Regions from separate parts of the Shewanella frigidimarina NCIMB 400 genome, predicted to be linked through region 2. Evidence: predicted binding sites of a transcription regulator. Region 2 holds the regulator's gene; the other holds the start of a gene.
What was found. The regulator sigma-54, encoded in region 2, starts transcription at its own class of promoters, with help from an activator protein. The targets are predictions, from matches to a motif close to GTTGGCACGNNNNTNGNNT.

Region 1: SFRI_RS18175 (TorF family putative porin) is a predicted target of sigma-54. The motif match lies at 2,241-2,259, and genes of this name have one in related genera.

The regions. Positions count from the first base shown of each region.
Region 1 is NC_008345.1:4,200,333-4,204,551, forward strand. It holds gene SFRI_RS18155 (DUF4240 domain-containing protein) at 1-134, opposite strand, end outside; gene SFRI_RS18160 (hypothetical protein) at 201-599, shown strand; gene SFRI_RS18165 (response regulator) at 722-1,519, shown strand; gene SFRI_RS18170 (HU family DNA-binding protein) at 1,675-1,947, shown strand; gene SFRI_RS18175 (TorF family putative porin) at 2,342-3,028, shown strand; gene SFRI_RS21700 (PA3496 family putative envelope integrity protein) at 3,348-3,524, shown strand; gene SFRI_RS18180 (PDC sensor domain-containing protein) at 3,609-4,219, opposite strand, start outside.
Region 2 is NC_008345.1:4,021,226-4,025,444, forward strand. It holds gene lptC (LPS export ABC transporter periplasmic protein LptC) at 1-374, shown strand, start outside; gene lptA (lipopolysaccharide transport periplasmic protein LptA) at 361-942, shown strand; gene lptB (LPS export ABC transporter ATP-binding protein) at 939-1,670, shown strand; gene SFRI_RS17415 (RNA polymerase factor sigma-54) at 1,813-3,297, shown strand; gene hpf (ribosome hibernation promoting factor) at 3,323-3,610, shown strand; gene ptsN (PTS IIA-like nitrogen regulatory protein PtsN) at 3,613-4,056, shown strand; gene rapZ (RNase adapter RapZ) at 4,053-4,219, shown strand, end outside.

The sequences.
Region 1 (4,219 bases), 180 kb from region 2:
AACATTTTATCAAATGTCTTTAGCGCCTCATCATCTAAGACTTGCAATTGTTCGCGTAAACGCAATTCAAGATCAGCAGAAGACTGCTCCGGTTGATCTCGTGTTACTAGCGCCCAAAAATGTGTTTCTGTCATCAAAATGTATCCATCACTCTATTTTGTGAGATATTCTACCTCAAATTTTCCAGCTAGATGATCAATATGAACCAAAATGCAGCCCCCCGAATACCAATTAGAGTCATGCTTCTTATCTCACTGTATGTTGTACTCACTCTTATTGCTATTTGGCGCGCGACAACTTATCAAGCATATGATTTATTAACACTGGGAGTAATACCGGTTTTCATTGGCTTAATCAAACGTGCGGCATGGACAAAAGTACTGTTGATAAGTTATGTAGGCTTACAAAGCCTCGGACTTGCAGCGATGACTACAACAGCAGTGATTGCTTATCAAATCACCCCTGATGACGTAAAACTGGTGTTTCAAGGTTATAACATTCCACTGATCCCACTGTGGTTGTTACTGTTGAGCGTGGTGGTATTTCAATGGTGGGTTGGACTCTCTAACGTGACTAGAAACTATCTCGTTAAAAAGTAAGCATAAAATGCTATTACTCTGGTCTGACTGCCATCCTCAGGCCATTTTTAGTGTATAATTCGCTCATGCGCGCAACATTAAAACAACAAAATAATAATAAATATATCTGTGGAACGTGAATTATGACTAGTTTATCCCCAAGTGAATTATCCATCCTATTACTTGAGCCTTCAGAGACTCAACGTAAAATTATCATTACACGTCTTCAGCAAGAAGGAGTGAGCAGCATTCAAACTGCCGCAACGATCGCTGAAGCCAAAACAATTATTCAACGCCATAAACCTGACTTAATCGCCAGTGCGCTGCATTTTGTCGATGGTGAAGCCACAGAACTACTGCAGTACATCAAAAGTACCCCCGCATTAAATGATATTCAATTTATGCTGGTTTCCAGTGAGTGTCGCCGTGAACAACTCGAAATCTTTAGGCAATCAGGTGTTGTCGCCATTTTGCCTAAGCCATTTAATGCAGAGCATTTAGCCACGGCACTTAATTCAACCATTGATTTACTCAGCCACGACGAGCTGGATTTAAGCCACTTTGACGTGCATAACATCAGGGTGTTAGTGGTTGATGATAGCCGAATGGCGCGTAATGTGATTAAACGCACTATTGGCAACTTAGGGATGCAACTGATTACTGAAGCGGTTGATGGTGAGCAGGCTATCAATCTGATGAAAGAAAACATGTATGACTTAGTGATAACCGACTACAACATGCCTTCGGTAGATGGATTAGCATTAACGCAATATATCCGTAACCACAGTCAACAATCACATATCCCGATTCTAATGGTGTCGTCAGAAGCCAATGATACCCACCTAAGTAATGTATTTAGTGCTGGGGTTAACGCCTTATGTGATAAACCTTTCGAACCACAGTTAGTAAAGAAAATTCTTTACCAACTGCTAGAAGAATAACCACAGAGCGAAAAAAGACATTATTTGTACTGATTTTGCTGTAAAACCACTACAGATACTGAATTTATGGGATAAAGTGCTTTTAAACCAGCATGGCTTGTGGCATGTTATTCATGTTTTAAAAAACACTTCTATGGAAAGCAGAGAATATCAATATGAACAAAAGTGAATTAATTGCAAAAATCGCTGAAAATGCGGAACTAACTAAAGCTGAAGCTGGCCGCGCACTAAAATCTTTCGAAGAAGCGGTAACTGAAGCCATGAAAAATGGTGATAAAATTTCTATTGTTGGTTTTGGTTCTTTTGAAACCACTCAACGTGCCGCACGTACTGGCCGTAACCCGCAAACTGGCAAAGAAATTCAAATTGCTGCAGCTACTGTGCCTAAGTTTAAAGCTGGTAAAACACTAAAAGATAGCGTTAATTAATTATACGCTCAGTCTTTTTTTGATAGAAACCTCCTCTGTGGAGGTTTTTTATTGGTTATTTTTCAGCTTTGCTTATTCTGTTATCCAGATGCCCGAGTTAAATTAATAATATAGACCACCTCAGACCACCTACTATCCCACAGCAAAACGCTAATCTACTCAATATAAGCGAATATCTAACGCCGATGTATTGTTGCACATTAAAAGTGCGCTCCTGCATCATTTAGCGGCAACAAAGATGCAACAAAATGATCCAGAACTACATAACTTACTAATTTAAAATGTAAAAAAATATTGGCATGCGATTCGCTAATTAATCTTCAGACAAACCAACATTGAGCTCATTTAATGCTACATAAATGCCTCAGTGATAATAAAACTTTAAGGGATGAAGATGAAAAAATCACTATATCAAGCAATTGCGTTATCAACAGGCTTATTACTAAGCGGCTCAGCCCTTGCTGAAGTCACTGGCAATATTGGCGCAACATCGAACTACTTATGGCGTGGCACCACACAAACCAATAATGAAGCAGCCGTTCAAGGTGGCATTGACTATGCTCATGAGTCTGGATTTTATGCCGGTACTTGGGTATCAAATGTCGATTTTGGTGATGAAACCAGTTACGAACTAGACCTTTATGGTGGTTATGGCGGTAACTTTACTGAAGACCTAACTTACGACATCAGCTACCTTTATTATGCTTACCCAGATGCTGGTGGCAGTATTGATTTTGGTGAAGTGGCCTTGGTGCTTGGATGGAAATGGTTAGATGTTGGTTATTCTCAAGTGATCAACGCTGACTCTGATGTGTCTGGTGCAAGTGACGAAACAGATTGGAACTATATTCAAGCCAATGCCAGTTTCCCGTTAACAGAAAAGCTCAGCATTGCATTCCACTACGGTTATTCACAAGGCGATGTTGTTGAAGATTTATTTGGCGACACCTATGCAGACTACAACGTGACTTTAAGCGCTGAAACAGACCTAGGAACAGTCTCATTTATGGCCTCTGACACAGACTTGCCAGACAATGATGCTAAAGTTGTTTTAGGTTACTCATATGGCTTTAGCCTATAACGAGTAACCCTATCGCACATGCGCTTTGCTGTATTCGTGTTATCGACGCCACCTAATTAAAGGTGGCGTTTTTTTACCTGCTTGAAAGCGGAGCATTATCTACGCTCAGCACATCCAGAATATTTGATCACAAGCACACTCTACGCACCAGCTAGTTGGTTTTACTAGCAAGAAAAACAATTAATGCTAAGCTCAAAGAGAAAGGTAAAAATAGCTGTCCAACTGAGGAAAAATATTTTACTTCCCTATTTAGGTTTTTTTAGTTAGAAAATGCTCATTGAATTAATACCACGCTTTTATTCAACATGAGGGTTTTGTTATGGCTAATCTTAGTGAAAGAGTGCCTGATGACACAGAAATGGACGCGATGACAACGCCTAGAAACGTTAAATCCGCCGAAACATTACAACATAAACGCCAAGTAAAACGCAGATTAGAAGATTTCCTCGAACAAGCTCAATTACGTAAAGCGATTGGTGACGACGACTTTTTCTAAAAAATAGGGATAAACGCCAATGTCGTTTATCCCTGTCTATTTTAAGCGAGCGAACTTAGGCACTACTAAGCGCTAATTAATTGCCTATTCATTTTTAGTTTGTACACGCCTAGTGTGCTTACCAACTTGTGCTTGTGTGAGTAGCAGCTCAGCTTTGGCACCTAGATACACATATATCCCTAACCCAACCAATAGCCCCACGACCGCTAACATCATCAAAATGGCAGGCTCAATATATTGTTTTTCTCCCAGCGATGCTTTAAACATCGTCAGCAAAGCTTCAATTGAAATCGCAATCAAAATGGTCGAAATAAACCGCGTAATCGTTCTACGAGTCGAGCTGTGACGGAAGATATCTTTATGCATCAGCACTTCTTCTTCCAAAATGGTTTTACCCAAATCAAAAATAGCTAATGCCAATGTAAGAAAAATGATAATACCAAAGGGCTGTAGCGGATCATGGGTCGCAGATATTTGGCTAAACAAGGCATAAATATCGCGGATCACGGTCCACATGAGTACGCTCACCAACACAAACAGACACAATACAATCGCAGTATAAATACTTTTAAAAAACGGAGACATTTTACGCCGAGCACTGTCGCCCATCATAAACTCGATCAATCGTGTTAGGTTGACATCAATAACCACAATAACCACTTGCCCAGAGGCCGATTTAATCATTTGCGATGCCG
Region 2 (4,219 bases):
GCGCGGAGCACATGGAGCATTACGCTTCAAGCGACATCACTCACTTTACCAAACCTATCTACCTCATTTTCCCTGAAAATGGTAAAGCACAATGGCAATTAAGTGCAGACCGTGGGCAATTGAATAAAAATACCAGCAAAGTCACATTAGAAAATAATGTTATTATTGATGCCATTGATATAGAAGAACCTCTACAGTCACTGAGTACCCAAGCCATTACGGTGGATTTAACCACTATGATAGGCACCTCACAAGAGATGGTGTACATCAAAGGTAAAGGGTTTATTATTCAAGGTTTAGGCTTGCATGCCGACTTGAATTCGCAAAAATTATCGCTACTTAGCCAGGTAGAAGGAACATATGAGCCACATTAATCGTCTCCACACTCGCGCCAATGTTGTGTTACTAAGTAGCATACTTTGCATATTGAGTTTGCCAGCCACAGCGAAACAAGGTGATCTGAAACAAGAATTGAAAATCGCTTCCGCCAGTCAGTCTGCCGACATTAAGAACAATCAAATTGTTTTTAATGGTCCGGTGACAATTGTCCAAGGCACGATTAATATCAATGCAGATCAGTTACGGGCGTTTACCCCTGAAAACAGCACCAGCAAGAGATTAATTGCTACTGGCACCCCTGCTACATTTTCACAAGAATTAGATGACGGTAAAATTGGTACTGCAAGTGCTAACGAAATTAGCTATGACCTTGCCACCACTACACTCACATTGACTGGCAACGCCAAATTGGATCAATCTGGTAGCCAGGTTACCGGTAATAAAATCAAGTACAACATCAGTGCTCAAGAGCTGATTGCCGAAAGTACTGGTACAGGACAAGATCGGGTAATCACCATCATTCAACCAGAGAATTTCCAAGACGAGTCGGCGCCAAAGCAAAAGCTCCCTAAAATCCCTGTTAACAAGCAGATCAAACCATGACCCAAATTACCTTAACCGCTGAAAATCTAGCAAAAAGCTATAAAGCTCGTCAGGTTGTTAAAGATGTGAGCTTAACGGTTAAAACCGGCCAAATTGTCGGTCTTTTAGGCCCTAATGGTGCAGGTAAAACAACCACCTTTTATATGGTTGTCGGCTTAGTAAAAAGCGATAAAGGTCGGATATTAATTGACGATGACGACCTTACTGCCGATCCAATGCATTTGCGCGCCCGCAAAGGTATAGGTTACTTACCACAAGAAGCCAGTATTTTCCGCAAGCTTACCGTTTACGACAACATAATGGCCGTACTGCAAACTCGCAAAGAGCTCAGTACAGACCAACGTATTGAGCAACTTGAGCATCTACTCGAAGAATTCCACATTACTCACATACGCGACAGCCAAGGCATGTCGTTATCGGGTGGCGAACGTCGTCGAGTTGAAATTGCGCGCGCTTTAGCTGCTAATCCAAAATTTATTTTGCTTGATGAGCCTTTTGCTGGTGTTGATCCTATTTCGGTCATCGACATTAAAAAAATCATCCAACAACTTAAAAATCGGGGTTTAGGGGTATTAATTACCGACCATAACGTACGTGAAACGCTAGACGTTTGTGAGCGGGCCTATATCGTTAGCCAGGGTAATTTAATCGCCGAAGGCACACCTGATGAGATATTAAGTAATCAACAAGTTCGTGCTGTGTACTTAGGTGAACAATTCAAGCTATAGTTACTTTACTGGCCTTTAGTCTAGCTAACTCATTTCATTGAACGATACCTAAACAACGTTAAATGTCATTGATGTATATGGCAATCCATTACAGTTTCGAGATTGTCATTTTTATTGAAAATCATCTAGGGATAAGCGGTAAATGAAAGCGTCACTCCAACTTAAAATGGGTCAACACTTAACCATGACCCCACAATTGCAGCAAGCCATTCGCTTACTGCAATTATCGTCATTGGAGCTACAGCAGGAAATCCAACAAGCATTAGATTCAAATCCATTGCTTGAAATAGAAGATGAGTTTTCTGAAGCAAAAGACTCCTTAAAGGAAAATCGCGACCAAGCGGATACCGACTTTAGTGACAACAGCATTGTTAATGTCGAAAAAGATACTTCCACTGTCGACATTGCAGAATCCATGACCAAAGAAACCATGGATGATTTAGCCATGGATACCACATGGGACGAAGTGTACACAGCCTCACCAATGTCAGGTTCAGGCAGTGCGAGCATGCGCGATGACGACATGCCCTTTCAAGGTGAAACGACCGAAGGTTTGTACGAACATTTAGAATGGCAAAAAAATCTTACCCCATTTTCAGACACTGATCTCGCCATTGCCACCGCCATTATTGATGCCATAGATGAACGCGGTTATTTAACCCAAAGTACCGAAGATATTCTTGAAGCCATGGGTGATGAAAATGTGGAACTTGATGAAGTTGAAGCGGTATTAAAACGCGTTCAACACTTTGACCCTGTTGGTGTTGCTGCACGTGATTTAAGTGAATGTCTATTTATTCAATTAGCACAATTCTCTAACGACACACCACATATCGATAATGCTCGTTTGTTAATTAAAGGCTATTTAGATTTAATTGCTGGCCGTGATTTCAGATTATTGATGCGTAAAACAAAACTAAAAGAAAATGAATTACGTGACGCAATCACTCTAATTCAGACACTCAATCCTCGTCCTGGTTTATTAATTACCCCAATGGATGATGAATACGTTATTCCCGATGTCACTGTATTAAAGAAAAATGGTCGCTGGGTTGTAGAGTTAAACCCAGACAACATGCCTAAAATTGGTGTTAATCAGCAATACGCGGCCATGGCTAGAGGCAGTAAAAACCCGTCGGATAGTCAATTTATTCGAGGCCATCTGCAAGAGGCTAAATGGTTTATTAAAAGTATTGAAAGTCGCAACGATACTTTACTTAAAGTGGCAAATTGCATTGTACAATTTCAGCAAGGCTTTTTTGAATATGGCGAAGAAGCCATGAAGCCTATGGTGCTCAATGATATTGCGGAAGCAGTAGAGATGCACGAATCGACCATTTCACGAGTCACCACACAAAAATATATGCACACCCCACGAGGGTTGTTTGAACTAAAATACTTCTTCTCTAGCCATGTCAGTACTGACGATGGCGGGGAATGCTCATCTACAGCCATTCGTGCTTTTATCAAAAAGCTGGTTGCCGCAGAAAACCAGAAAAAACCACTGAGCGACAGTAAAATGGCTCAGCTTCTGGCAGAACAGGGCATAAACGTTGCGCGTCGTACGATTGCAAAATACCGTGAAGCAATGATGATCCCGCCCTCAAACCAACGTAAGAGTTTATAACCTACTAGGCAATGGAGGATTTTTTATGCAAATAAGTCTGACTGGACATCATGTCGAAATCACAGAATCTTTACGTGAATACGTCCAAGGTAAATTTTCAAAGCTTGAACGGCACTTCGATCAGATCCATAATGTACACGTTGTGCTCAATGTAGAAAAATTACAACAAAAAGCAGAAGCTAAAATCAACGTTAATGGCGCAGAGATTTTCGCAATGTCAGAAAATACTGATATGTATGCTGCAATAGACGCCCTGATCGATAAACTCGACCGTCAGGTAATTAAACACAAAGAGAAGAATACAAAACACTAACGATGGAACTTTGTACCATTCTGCAGCCGGAATGCACTACCTGTGCCACACCGGGCAGTAAGAAAAAAGTACTGGAACTCATCAGCAATTTAGTCGCTGCCCAGTACCCAACCCTGTCTTCGCAAGAGGTTTTTGAAAGCCTGTTAGCGAGAGAGAAAATGGGTAGCACAGGTATAGGAAATGGCATTGCGATACCTCATGGTCGATTAACGACCATCGATCACCCTATCGCGATATTTATTAAATGTGAAGAAGCCATTGCCTTTGATGCAATCGATAAACAGCCCGTGGATCTTTTATTTGCTTTGTTAGTACCTGCCGACCAGTGCCAACAACATTTAGGCACGTTATCAAGCATGGCCCAAAAGTTAAGCGATAAGCAAATATTGAAACAGCTTCGCAAAACTCACGACGCAACAGAACTTTATCAGGTTATTACTGCATGAAACTTGTCATAGTATCGGGACGTTCGGGCTCAGGAAAATCCGTTGCCCTGAGAGTATTAGAAGACCTAGGATATTATTGTGTTGATAATTTGCCTTTACCACTTATTGGCACATTATTAGCCCAGCTTAAGGGTAGCAATGATTTGGTTGCGATTAGTGTTGA